Regions from separate parts of the Diaphorobacter sp. C33 genome, predicted to be linked through region 1. Evidence: riboswitches for the same ligand, from Rfam matches in the RefSeq annotation. Region 1 holds a riboswitch; the other holds the start of a gene.
The links. A riboswitch is a leader RNA that binds a small molecule or an ion and turns the genes downstream of it on or off. The one in region 1 is predicted to bind thiamine pyrophosphate.

Region 1 (6,737 bases):
CAATTTTGTTCGGCGACGCGCTCGTTGTCCGTATGTCAGCGCTTCTGCAGATCGACGCGCAGCGCAGGCGGCAGAACGTTTCGCTGCTATCAACGTCATAGAAAAGGGGTACTGCCGGCCCGTGTCTGGCCGCCTAAAATCGGCGGATGCTTCAGCAACGCACCATCAAGACCCTGACCCGCGCCGTGGGCGTAGGCCTGCACAGCGGCCAGCGGGTCGAGTTGACGTTGCGCCCGGCACAGCCGGACACGGGGATCGTGTTCCGCCGCGTGGATCTGCCGGAGCCGGTGGACATTCCCATTACCGCCACGGCCGTCGTGGATACGCGCATGGCCTCGACCATTGGCGCTGGTGGTGCGAAGGTGCATACCGTGGAGCACCTCATGTCGGCCTGCGCAGGGCTGGGGCTGGACAACCTCTACATCGACATCACGGCGGAGGAGGTGCCGATCCTCGACGGATCGTCCGCTTCCTTCGTGTTCCTGCTGCAAAGCGCGGGGGTGGAGTTGCAGAACGCGCCCAAGCGCTTCATACGGGTCAAGCGCCCCGTGGAAGTGCGTGAAGGCACGGGCCAGCAGCTCAAGTGGGCGCGGCTGGAGCCCTACCATGGCTTCAAGCTGCGCTTCGACATCGACTTCGCCCACCCCGCCGTGGATTCCACCGGGCAGAGCGTGGAGTTCGATCTGGGCGAAGGCAACTACGCGCGCGACATTGCGCGCGCCCGCACCTTCGGCTTCACGAAGGACGTGGAGATGCTGCGCTCCAGCGGCCTGGCGCTGGGTGGCGGGCTGGACAACGCCATCGTCATGGACGACTACAAGGTGCTCAACGCCGATGGCCTGCGCTACGACGCCGAGTTCGCCCGCCACAAGATCCTCGATGCCATGGGTGACCTGTACCTGGTGGGCAAGCCGCTGCTGGCGGCCTATAGCGCCTTCCGCTCGGGCCACGCCATGAACAACCTGCTGTTGCGCGAACTGCTGGCCCACGAGGATGCGTGGGAGATCGTGACCTTCGAGAATGAGCGCCAGGCGCCCGCAGGTTTCACACAGCCGGTGCGTGCCTGGTAACGGACGGGGGACGCGTGCATGTTGATCTTCCGATGGGCTGTCCTTCTGCTGCTGCTGGCTGCTGGCGTGTCGTTTGCCTTTTTTGCCGCTACGGGACAGCAGCGCTACAAGCGTTTTGGACTGGTCATCGTCAAATGGACCGTGATCGCGGCGTCCATGTTCTTCCTGGTGCTGATCCTCGAGCGTCTGCTGTAAGGCACCTTGCTGGCGGTCAAGTCGCCTATACTCGGCCCCGCTCCGGGGTGCACGTAACGGCGTGCTGAGATGGCGGACCTGACCGCCGGAACCGCGAACTTGATCTGGTTCATACCAGCGTAAGAAGAGCTGCAGTCGGATAGGGGGAAACGGGTACACCCGCAAGAAGGGTCGTGCTCCGTCCGTCCATCCGATCGATAGCGGAGCAATTCCATCCATCCCGCCGATGAAGGAGCTGCCCGCCATGAATGCCCCCGACAAGTTCGCCAGCCTGCTTGCGCTCACGCGCGAACCCTTTCCCGCTTCCACCAAGTCCTACCTCGCCGGCAGCCAGCCCGGGCTGCGCGTGCCGGTGCGCGACATTCAGCTCACCAACGGCGAAGTGGTGAGCGTGTACGACACGTCCGGCCCCTATACCGATCCTGCCGTGCAGATCGACGTGCGCAAGGGCCTTGCGAGCGTGCGGGGCGAATGGATTGCCGCGCGCGGTGACACCGAGGGCTATGAGGGTCGCGTACGCAAGGCGCTGGACGACGGCCAGAAGGCCGAGGATGGCGACCGCCTGGCCCAGCTGCGCGCCGAGGCTGCGGCGCTGCAGCGCCAGCCGCTGCGCGCCAGGAGCGGCGCCAACGTCACGCAGATGCACTACGCGAAGAAGGGCATCGTCACTCCCGAGATGGAATACGTGGCCTTGCGCGAGAACGGTCGCCGCGAGTGGATGCAGCAATACATGCAGGACGCCGCGCGCGAGCAGCGCCTGGCCGGCAACCCGCTGGGTGCAAGCATCCCGAAAATCATCACGCCCGAGTTCGTGCGCGACGAGGTCGCCCGTGGCCGCGCCATCATTCCCGCCAACATCAACCACCCCGAAGTGGAGCCCATGGCCATCGGGCGCAACTTCAAGGTGAAGATCAACGCCAACATCGGCAACTCCGCCGTCACGTCGAGCATCGAGGAAGAGGTGGAGAAGCTCGTCTGGGCCATCCGCTGGGGCGCCGACAACGTGATGGACTTGTCCACCGGCAAGAACATCCACACCACGCGCGACTGGATCGTGCGCAACTCGCCCGTGCCCATCGGCACGGTGCCTATCTACCAGGCGCTGGAAAAGGTCGGCGGCATTGCCGAGGACCTGACCTGGGAGATCTTCCGCGACACGCTGGTCGAGCAGGCCGAGCAGGGCGTGGACTATTTCACCATCCACGCGGGGGTGCGCCTGGCCTACATCCAGCTCACCGCCGCGCGCCGCACGGGCATCGTGTCCCGTGGCGGCTCCATCATGGCCAAGTGGTGCATGGCGCACCACAAGGAGAGCTTCCTCTACACACACTTCGAGGACATCTGCGACATCATGAAGGCGTACGACGTGTCGTTCAGCCTGGGTGATGGCCTGCGCCCCGGCTGCGCCTCGGACGCCAACGACGAAGCACAGTTTGCCGAGCTGCACACGCTGGGCGAGCTGACGCAGATTGCCTGGAGGCACGACGTGCAGACCATGATCGAAGGCCCCGGCCACGTGCCCATGCACATGATCCAGGCCAACATGACGGAGCAGCTCAAGACCTGCCACGAGGCGCCGTTCTACACCCTGGGCCCGCTGACCATCGACATCGCTCCCGGCTACGACCACATCGCCAGCGCCATCGGTGCCGCCATGATCGGCTGGATGGGCACGGCCATGCTGTGCTACGTGACGCCCAAGGAGCACCTGGGCCTGCCCGACCGCGACGATGTCAAGCAGGGCATCATTGCCTACAAGATCGCGGCCCACGCGGCCGACGTCGCCAAGGGGCATCCGGGTGCCCGTGCGCGCGACGACGCGCTGAGCCAGGCGCGGTTCGACTTCCGCTGGCAGGACCAGTTCAACCTGGGCCTGGACCCCGATACGGCCAAGGAATACCACGACGAGACCCTGCCCAAGGACAGCGCCAAGGTGGCGCACTTCTGCTCCATGTGCGGGCCGAAGTTCTGCTCGATGAAGATCACGCAGGAAGTGCGCGAATTCGCCCAACAGGGCCTGCAGTCCAAGGCCGAGGAGTTCAACCGCACGGGCGGCGAGCTCTACGTGCCCATCCACCGCGCCGACTGACCCACGCAAAGCCGCCGGCCTGTCATGCCCGGCCGGCTCCAAGTGACCGTATCAGGCCGCGGCCAGCAGCCGGGTGGGCATGGGCGACGGCAGTGCGTGCGCCAGTTCACCCGGCAGGCGAAAGCGGCTGACCTGCGCCGCCAGCTCATGGGCCTGGCCGCGCAAACTCTCGGTGGCGGCCGCGGACTCTTCCACCAGGGCCGCGTTCTGCTGGGTCATCTGGTCCAGCCGCGACAGGGCCGAGTGGATGGAGAGGATGTCCTGCTGCTGCGCATGGTGGCTGGAGCGTATGTCGGCCATCGTGCGTGCGGCGTCCTGGATGGCCGCTACCACCTGCTCCATGGTCCGCCCCGCATCAGCGGCCAGGGTGGCGCCGGCATCCACCTGCTGCACGGACGCCTGGATCAGTGCCTTGATCTCTCGCGCGGCCTCGGCCGAGCGGTTCGCCAGGCTGCGCACTTCGCTGGCCACCACCGCGAAACCGCGGCCCTGTTCGCCGGCACGTGCGGCTTCCACCGCGGCGTTCAACGCCAAGATGTTGGTCTGGAACGCGATCGAGTCGATCATGCCCGTGATGTCGCCGATCTGGTGCGCGCTGTGGGCCACTTGCTGCATGGTCTGCTCCATGCGCGTCACCACGTTGCTGCCTTCGTGCGCGGTGGCTGCCGCCTGTGCGGCGCGTGCCTCGGCATGCTCGGCGGTCTCGGCCGATTGTTGAACGGCGCGTGTCACATGCTCCAGCGCGGCGGCCGTTTCCTGCAGGCTGGCTGCGGCCTCCTCGGTGCGGGTGGACAGGTGGGCGTTGCCGTTGGCCATCTCGGACGAAGCCGTGTGCAGGCTGTGCACGGAGGTGCTCACCTGTCCCGCCAGGCTGCGCAGCGCGGACTGCATGACCGACAGAGACGTCAGCATGTGCCCGGTTTCGTCCCGGTCGTGGCCCACGATGTCCTGGCGCAGGTCCAGCCCCGCAACACGCTGCGCGGTGTCGCTGGCCAGTGCAATGGGCCGCGTGATGCTGCGCACCAGCCACAGCGCGAGCAGGGTGCCCAGCACCAGGGACAGGCTGCCGAATGCCAGCAGCGACCAGCGCGCCTGCTGGCTCCAGCCGCCCACGGCCAGGGCGGCCGTGTCGATGGACTGGCGCTGCGACTGCGTGAGCGCATCCAGCGACCCCAGCAATGCCTGGGACGCGGGCAGGAAGCGCTCGCCATACACCTGCTGAATGCGTGACGTGAGGCCGAAGTCGCGTGCTTGCACCAGTGCGGCCTGGGCCTCGTGGAACTCGGCGGCCCGCGCCTTCACGCGGGACAGCAGTTCCTCATCGGCTGTGCCGGCCAGCCGCTGCGCCAGGGTGGCTACCAGCCTGTCGTACTGCTGCTGCGTAGCGGCAATGTCGGCGCCGATGGCTTGCCCCACCTCGGGTTCTGAACTCAAGGCCACGGCCTTGTAGCGCTCGGCATTGATGGCCTGCAGCCGATAGGCGTCGGCCACCAGTCGTTCGTTGGCCACGCTGTGCTGAACCATGTCGTCGGTCGACTGGCCGATGTGTCGCAGCGACCACACGCCGATGGCCGAGCCGACCAGACTCAGCGCCAGCACCGTCATGAACAGGCCCACCAGCCGGCGACCCAGCGGGCCGATGGAAAGAGAGCGGGTAGGGGAAGAAGAGAAGGACATGCGCGTGTTCGGGGTGAGCAAAGCCCTGGGGCCGAACCGCACTATGGACAAAGATTGTGACAATATGTTTTCTAGGCATGCCTTGCCGCGTTCCCTAAGCCCCATCTCACCAGAGACAACGGGACCGTGATTACCCTGCCTTGGGATTGAGCGCTTGCAACATACAGTTGCATTCCGGTCCGCCCACGAGGCGGTATCTCTGCCATGGCGTGGAACTTGCACACGCCGGTCATCATGTTCAGCAAAGGAATGCCATGAGGGTTCTGGGGCAGCTTTCCATTCGCGCGCGGCTGTATTTCGCCACGACTTTTTCCCTGGTCCTGCTGACTGCAGTGGGCGCTCTGGGCTACGTTGCGCTCGACCGCTCGCGCAGCACGCTGCAAGAGCTGTTTGCGCGGCAGGTGCAAACGCTCACCGACATGGCCGAACTTCGCACCGGCTTGGGGCACCTGCGCCGTGCCGAGAAGGACATCATCATCAACTTCAACAACGCCGTGGAGGTGCAGGCGCTGCGTGAGGGCTGGAGCCGCCAGTTGGATGCGCTGCGCAAGAGCATGGCGCAGGTGCGCGAGGTGCAGGCCGGCAACGTGGAATTCACCGGCGCACTGGACAAAGCGCTGGCCGAGGTCGGGCAGTACGAAGGCGGGCTCGTGCCGATCTTCGACCAGATCGAGCGCGCCCTGCTCGATGGCGCGGGTGCGGGGGCGTATGCCGAGCGTTTCAAGGCCCACATGGACACCACCGATGCCCTGCTGGCCAGCCTGGCCACGCAGGCGCGCGGCCACATGGAAGAGGCGCGCGCCGCCCTGGACCAGCGCACCGCCACCATGTCCACGCTGATTGCTGCAGCCGTGCTGTTGGGGTTGGCGGTGCTGGTGCCGCTGACGTTGTTCAGCGTGCGTTCCATCACGCAATCGCTGGAGCAGGCGCGCGCGCTGGCCGAGCGCATTGCCGCGGGCGACCTGTCGCATGCGGTGCAGTCCCGCCAGCGTGACGAGATCGGCAACCTCGTCGCTGCCATGGGCCGCATGCAGGATGCGCTGCGCACCCTGGTGGGCCAGGTGCAGCAGGCCGCGGGCAGCATCGCCACGGCCAGTGACGAGATCGCCCTGGGCAACCAGGACCTGAGCCAGCGCACCGAGCAGACCGCCGCCAGCCTGCAGCAGACCGCCTCGTCCATGGAGTTGCTCACCGGCACGGTGCAGCACAGTGCCGAATCGTCCCGCCAGGCCAGCGGGCTGGCGGCCAACGCGGCCGAGGTGGCGGTGCGCGGCGGCGCGGTGGTTGCGCAGGTGGTGCAGACCATGGGCGAGATTTCCGACAGCTCGCGGCGCATCGGCGACATCACGGGCGTGATCGACTCCATCGCGTTCCAGACCAACATCCTGGCACTCAATGCCGCCGTGGAGGCCGCGCGCGCCGGCGAACAGGGCCGGGGCTTCGCCGTCGTGGCCAGCGAGGTGCGCAGCCTGGCGCAACGCAGCGCCGACGCCGCCAAGGAAATCAAGGCGCTGATCGGCGCCTCCGTCGAGCGGGTGGAGGGCGGCTCGCGCCTGGTGGCGCAGGCGGGCGAGACCATGACCGAGATCGTGGCCAGCGTGCGCCGGGTTTCCGACATCGTGGCCGAGATCACCAGCGCGGCCGCCGAGCAGGCGGGCAGCATTGGCCAGGTGGGCCAATCGGTCAGCCACCTGGATCAGATGACG
Region 2 (6,737 bases), 1.0 Mb from region 1:
TGGCAGCCGGCGGTGTTGGGCAGCACCGGCACCTGCAGGCGCTTGAGCAACTCCCAGAAGCTGCTGCCGGATTCGGCCGGGTTGCTGCCCTGGCGGCGCAGCGATGCGGTGAGCATCGCGGGCCGCGCGCGCTGCACGGCTGCCTCCAGCACGGCGGGAGACGGGTAGCGCGCGGTGCCCAGCAGCAGGCGGCTCTGGAACGCCTGGCCGTAGAGCACCAGCGTGTCGGGGGAAGAGGTAGGACTGTTCATGGGTGAAAAAGGCTCAACCGCCGGTGACCGGCGCAATGATTTCGATCTGGTCGCCGGACTGCAGGGCGTGCGCGGCATAGCGGGCACTGGGCACGAACTGCAGGTTCACGGCCACGGCAAACGGGGGCTGGGGGGCCAGGTGGGCCACGGCGTCGGCGACGGTGGCGCCATCGGGCAGTTGCACGGCGTTTTGGTTGATGAATACGTTCATGTGTGCAGCGCAGCTTCGCGGTCGAGCTGCAGCGAGAGGTCGAATCCAGGGGCGAGCTCGGATTGTCCCGTGTTCAGCACCTGCATGACCACATCGAGCATGGCCGGCGCGATCATGAAGCCGTGGCGGTACAGACCGTTGACCTCCAGCACGCGATCCTGCACCACGCGCACGGCGGGCAGGTTGTCGGGCAGGGTGGGGCGGCAGTGGGTTGAGATCTCCAGGATACGCGCCTCGGCAAAGCCCGGATGTACGGCATAGGCGGCGCTCAGCAGCTCCAGCGTGGAGCGCACGCTGGCGGGCGACATGTCGTCGGATTCGATCTCGGTCGCGCCGATAACGAACAGGTGGTTCTCCTTCGGTGCGATGTAGATCGGGTAGCGGGGATGCACGATGCGCGTGGGGCGCTGCAGCGTCACGTCGGGCGCGTGCAGGCGTACCACTTCGCCGCGCAGCCCGCGCAGCTGCGGCCATTGCGCGCGCGCGCCCAGGCCCCGGCAGTCCAGCACCCAGTCGGGCTGGCCGGCCTGGCCGGGAGTGAAGTCGGCCGGCCGGCGCGCGCTGCCCCAATGCGTGACCACGCCCAACTGGTCCATGGTGGCGGCCAGCGCGGCCAGTGCCTGGCGGTTGTCCAATTGGCCCTCGCCGGGCAGGTACAGGCCCTGGTGGAAGCGCTGTGCGGCCGTGGGTTCCAGTGCGGCCACGCCGGCGCTGTCCAGCGCCTGCATGCGCGGCAGCCCGGGCACCAGGCCTTGGGTCTGCTCGAACTTCAGTCGCATGCGCGCGGCTTCGGGCGCGTCCTGGCGGTGCCACAGGATCAGCGTGCCGTCATGTTGGAAGTACACCGGTGCGGCCAGCGGTGCCAGCAGCTCGGGCCAGCGCGCCAGCGAGTGCACGCCCATGCGCACCACGCCGGGCTCGGCCACGATGGATTCGGCCAGGGGGGCCACCATGGCGGCGGCCACGTAGGCTGCGGCGCCTTCGGCGGCACGGGTGCCGGCCTCGTGCACCTCAACGGCGTGGCCCTGGCGGGCGAGTTCGACGGCCAGCAGGCGGCCCATGAGGCCCGCGCCCAGGATGGTGACGCGGGAGGAGGAGCGAAGGGTGGGGAAAGTGTGCATCGTGTCCGTGATGAAAGGCCAGGCCAAACAACCAAAGGACAAAACGGGAGCGCGCGGCGCGCCGATGCTGTTGAAACTCCCCACGCCAGCATGACCTGGATCGGGTGCTTAGGGTATTTCTCAGTCGCCTGCCGCTTTCGTCAACACGTTCTTAGTGCGGCGGGGACACCCCTGTTTCGTCCGTGGCCGGCATTACAGCACAGGGGTGGTGCCCCTGTTGTTGACGTGGCGCAGGCTCTGGCGTTGCCGCGGCTGCGTTGAATGCGCTGCGGCTTGGCCGATAATTTTTGCCATGAACCAAGAGACACAGACGCCCGGCGGTGGCCGGCGCTATGCGCGCGTGTTGACCATCGCGGGCTCCGACAGCGGCGGCGGCGCGGGCATACAGGCCGACCTGAAGACCTTCAGCGCCCTGGGCTGCTACGGCATGACCGCGATCACCGCCATCACCGCGCAGAACACGCGCGGCGTGACGGGCATCCACGGCATTCCGCCCGAGATGCTGCGCGCACAGATCGACGCCGTGGTCGAGGACATCGGCGTGGACGCGGTGAAGATCGGCATGCTGCATTCGCCTGAGGTGGTGCAGGTGGTGGCCGACGCGATTCTTCGCCATGGCTTGCCCAACGTGGTGCTGGACCCGGTGATGGTCGCCACCAGCGGCGACCGGCTGATTGCCGAGGAGACCGTGGGCACGCTGGTGCGCGCGCTGTTCCCGCTGGCCGCCGTGGTCACCCCCAACCTGGACGAGGCCGGCTGGCTGCTGGGCCGCGCCATTGCCGACGAAAGCGCGCTGGACGCGGCCGCCACCGACTTGCTGGCGCTGGGCGCGCGCGCGGTGCTGCTCAAGGGCGGGCATCTGCCGGGCGACCGGGTGGTGGATGTGCTGGCCCTGCCTGGCGACGAGCGCCACCGCCTGGAAGCTGCGCGCATCGTCACGCACAACGGCCACGGCACGGGCTGCACCTTGTCGTCGGCGATCGCTGCGCACCTCGCATTGGGCCAGCCGCTGGCGCAGGCGGTGCGGTTGGCGCGCCAGTACATTCTGGGCGCGATCGCTGCCGGGGCTGATGTGCGCACCGGTCACGGCCACGGGCCGCTCAACCATGGCTATGCGCCGGTGGCGCAGCGTGTGATCGAGTAACGGGCGGCTGAGGGAGCGCCGGGCACCGCGCGCGCCACAGGCCCACACCGCCGCGGCACCCGAAATATCACCAGCCCCAGGTCAGGCGCCGGGCCACCCAGCCCTTTTGCCCGTCTTCGCGCTGCACCCGGGCCCAGCTGCCCGACTGGCCCAGGCTGCGCACCACCTCATGCTGCTGCAGCTTGCCCACGGTCTTGTGCTGCTGGCCGGGGCCGGCGCGCAGGTTGGCGACGCGTGCCGTCACCACGCGGTGCGGCGTCTTGCTGGTCAGCGGCGCATACACCCAGCCGAGCGGCTCCTCGAAATCCCGCACTTGGAGCCACCGGCCCTTGCGCTGCTGCACCTGCAGCGGATAGCCCCGGCCCAGCTCCCACAGCGTCGCCGAGCGGGTGCTGGGCTTCTCGCGCACGTTGACCGCATTGCCCTTGATGCTGACGAACTCGCGCGCCTGCACGCCGGCGGGCATGAGCAGGGGCAGGGCCAGCGCGGCGGCGGCCAGGGCTTTGGACAAAATGCGATGCGGCAGGGGCAGTGCGAAGGGCACGGGGTGATCTCCTTGGAGTTGGAACTGAGGGATGACAACCCCCAGGTGGAGGGCCGCCCGCGTGCGAAGTTCCGGCCGTTTCAGGCGTGAACCGATGGCCGAAACGTCAATTGCTATGAAAAATATAGCTACCAGTGCAATATACAAGCCATTATTAGACAATTTTCTATTTGGAAACAAGGCAGAACGCGCGCTGCAAGCTCCTGCTTCAATAGCGCCCGGCGCATTGCCGCAGGGCGCGCCGCGCCGTCGACGCAGGTCAGCGGGCCGGGGCGACGCCCAGCCGGGCTTGCAGCCGTTCGCTGCTGGTGGTGTATTCCAGGGGCAGCTTGTGGCCCGCCTGCCGTTCGGCCTCGGCGAAGGCGGCGAGGGTGGCTTCGTGGAAGCCGCACAGGATCAGCTTGCGCTTGCCGGGGTAGGTGTTGATGTCGCCGACGGCGTAGATGCCGGGGACGCTGGTGGCGAAAGTGGCCGTGTCCACGGTCAGCTGCTTGCGGTCCATCGCCAGGCCCCAGTCGGCGATGGGCCCTAGGCGCGGAGAGATGCCCAGGTAGGCCAGCAACAGGTCCAGCGGCTGGCGCTGTGGCTCGCCTTGCGGGTCCAGCAGGGCCAGCGCCTGCAGGGTGCCGTCGGGCGCTGTCTCCACGCCCGTGATCTGGCCGATCACGACCTGGATGCGGCCCGCCTCGCGCAGTGCCTGCAGTTGCGCCAGCAGCGCGGGCGCGGCCTGGAAGGCATCGCGCCGGTGCAGCAGCAGCACCTGCGCGGCAGCGTCCACGCAGTCCAGCGCCGCCTGCACGGCCGCCTCGTCGCCGCCATGTACCACCACGCGCTTGCCGGCCGCGGCACGGGTGGCCGTGGCGGCGTCAGGGTGGTAGAGCAACTGGCCGGGTGCCAGCGCCTCTACCCCCTCGGCCTTGATGGCGCGCGGCACGAAGGCGCCCACGCCCGCGGCGATGAAGACGCTGCGTGCCAGCAGCGCGGTGCCGGCGGTGGTGGTGAGCAGAATACGTCCTTCGGCCTGCGCGGCCAGCGTGTGGACCTGCTGGCCCAAGTGCAGCGTGGGGGCGAAAGGGGCGATCTGCCGCTGCAGCAGTTCCACGAGCCCCTGGCCCGTGCACACAGGGATGCCGGGAATGTCGTAGATGGGTTTGTCGGGATACAGCTCGGCGCACTGGCCGCCCACATGGGGCAGCGCATCAACCAGGTGCGCCGCGATGCCCTGCAGCCCGAGCTGGAAGACCTGGAACAGCCCCACTGGCCCGGCGCCGATCACCACGGCGTCCGCGGCCTGGGGCGTCGGGCTGCTGGGGGATGGGTGCATGCGGGCGTGGCGGGAGCGCGGGAGTCAGCGCTCCAGCTGGTCCAGCTTGCCGGGCTTGCCGTTCCAGTCGTCAGCGTCGGGCAGCGCTGCCTTGCGCTTGGTGATGCTCTTGAACTTGGGCGTCAGCTCGGCGTTGATCTTGATGAAGGCCAGCTGGTCGCTGGGCAGGTCTTCCTCGGCAAAGATGGCGTTGGCCGGGCATTCGGGGATGCACACGGCGCAGTCGATGCACTCGTCGGGGTCGATCACGAGGAAGTTGGGACCTTCGCGGAAGCAGTCCACGGGGCACACATCCACGCAATCGGTGTATTTGCACTTGATGCAGTTTTCGGTGACGACGTGAGTCATGAGTAGTTGTGTTCTGGTATGGGGTTAGCCCGCGATTTTAGGCCGACCGCCGCCTCAGCAGGCCAGCCAACCATGCCTGAGGCGCGGAAACCTTAACGTTGATCAAGCTTTTGGGGCCGGTGCGTTCACCAGCACGGCGCCCGCCGTCTTGTGGCTGGCTGTGTCGACCAGGATGAGCGAACCGAGCACGCGGCTGCGCGCGAACGCCGCCGCGGGCAGGGGTTCCTGCAGCAGCAGCTCCACATGGCCGATGGCATTGGGCTCCAGTTGGGTGGCGTCTTCCTCGGCCAGGGTGTTGATGTCCAGACGGTGAACCACGCGGCGCACCTTGACCTTGACCCAGCGGTGGCCGTGCAGCGCCCAGTACACGCGGCCCGCCACCAGCGGCTCGTCGTCCATCCACGCGATGGTGGCGGTGATCTCGCGCTGGCCGGGCCATGCGGGCACGGTGACGGGGGTGTCGAAGTCGTCCTCGGCCGCGGCAGCGGGTGCGGGCGCAGCCACGATCCAGTCGCCGCGCGAGACGTCCACCTCGCGGTCGAGGGTGATGCCCGCGCTCTGGCCCGCGGCCACGCCGGTGGCGCGGCGCGCATGGTCCAGCACCTGCGCCACCTGCGCCAGCTGGCCGCTGGGGAAGATGGCGACCTGCGCACCCGGCTGCACGCGGCCCGTGCCCACCCGGCCCCAGAACACGCGGCGCCCCTGCGAGGTGTCGGACGAGGAAGAAAATTTCTCCACCCACTGCACCGGGAAGGCCAGGGGCAGGCCGGCGTCGGGCGGGGTGTTGGGCAGCCGCTCCAGGATCTGCAGCAGGCTCGGGCCCGCGTAGTCGCACCAGCCGGGCTTGGCCTCTACCACGTTCCAGCCCTTGAGCGCCGACACCGGCACCACGCCCGCCACCGCGATGCCCGCGTGCCGGGCGAACTGCTCCAGCGCGGCACGGATGTGACGGTAGGCGAGCTGTGGGTCGGCCACGGCGTCGAGCTTGTTCACGGCAAACACCAGCGAATGCACGCGCAGCAGGTGCACCAGCAGGCTGTGGCGGCGCGTTTGCGGCAGCAGCGTGAGTTGCGGGTTCTGCCAATCAAGTTTGGTGGCGTCCACCAGCACCACGGCGGCGTCTGCCTGGGAGGCGGCGGTGACCATGTTGCGCGTGTACTGTTCGTGGCCGGGCGCGTCGCCGATGATGAACTTGCGCGCCTCGGTGGCGAAGTAGCGGTAGGCCACGTCGATGGTGATGCCCTGCTCGCGCTCGGCACTGAGGCCGTCGGTCAGCAGCGCCAGGTCGGTCTCTCCGCCGCGCTGCACGCCGGCCAGGTGGTCCTGCAGCACGGCGCGGCTGTCCACCAGCAGGCGGCCGATCAGCGTGCTCTTGCCATCGTCCACGCTGCCGCAGGTGATGAAGCGCAGCGCGGAAATGTGATCATTTGTGCCGCTAGCGCTTTCTGGTTGTGCGCTGGAAGCTATTGAATTGATAGTGGCGGTGGTCATCAGAAATACCCGTCTTTCTTGCGCTTTTCCATCGAGGCGTCGCTGGTCTTGTCGTCCATGCGCGTGGCGCCGCGCTCGCTGACCTCGGCGGCCAGGGTCTCGATCACGATTTCGCCAGCCGTGGCGGCCAGGCTTTCCACCGGGCAGGTGCAGGTGATGTCGCCCACGGTGCGAAAGCGCACGGTGCGCGTCTGCACCGCTTCGCCGTCCTTCGGGGGCGTGAGCGGCGTGACGGGCACCAGCAGGCCGCGGCGCTCCACCACTTCGCGCGGGTGGGCGTAGTACAGCGATGGCAGGGCGACC

Region 2: linked by a shared signal. The riboswitch ahead of QY917_RS06485 (FAD-dependent oxidoreductase) and the one ahead of thiC (phosphomethylpyrimidine synthase ThiC) in region 1 are both predicted to bind thiamine pyrophosphate.

Annotation. Positions count from the first base shown of each region.
Region 1 covers NZ_CP129980.1:2,397,130-2,403,866, reverse strand. The annotation lists gene lpxC (UDP-3-O-acyl-N-acetylglucosamine deacetylase) at 147-1,070, shown strand; gene QY917_RS11375 (hypothetical protein) at 1,089-1,265, shown strand; TPP riboswitch at 1,299-1,408, shown strand; gene thiC (phosphomethylpyrimidine synthase ThiC) at 1,510-3,354, shown strand; gene QY917_RS11365 (methyl-accepting chemotaxis protein) at 3,406-5,031, opposite strand; gene QY917_RS11360 (methyl-accepting chemotaxis protein) at 5,286-6,737, shown strand, end outside.
Region 2 covers NZ_CP129980.1:1,364,584-1,371,320, reverse strand. The annotation lists gene QY917_RS06495 (thiazole synthase) at 1-251, opposite strand, end outside; gene thiS (sulfur carrier protein ThiS) at 265-462, opposite strand; gene QY917_RS06485 (FAD-dependent oxidoreductase) at 459-1,583, opposite strand; TPP riboswitch at 1,644-1,766, opposite strand; gene thiD (bifunctional hydroxymethylpyrimidine kinase/phosphomethylpyrimidine kinase) at 1,876-2,727, shown strand; gene QY917_RS06475 (SH3 domain-containing protein) at 2,795-3,193, opposite strand; gene QY917_RS06470 (NAD(P)/FAD-dependent oxidoreductase) at 3,531-4,595, opposite strand; gene fdxA (ferredoxin FdxA) at 4,620-4,943, opposite strand; gene QY917_RS06460 (sulfate adenylyltransferase subunit 1) at 5,046-6,434, opposite strand; gene cysD (sulfate adenylyltransferase subunit CysD) at 6,434-6,737, opposite strand, start outside.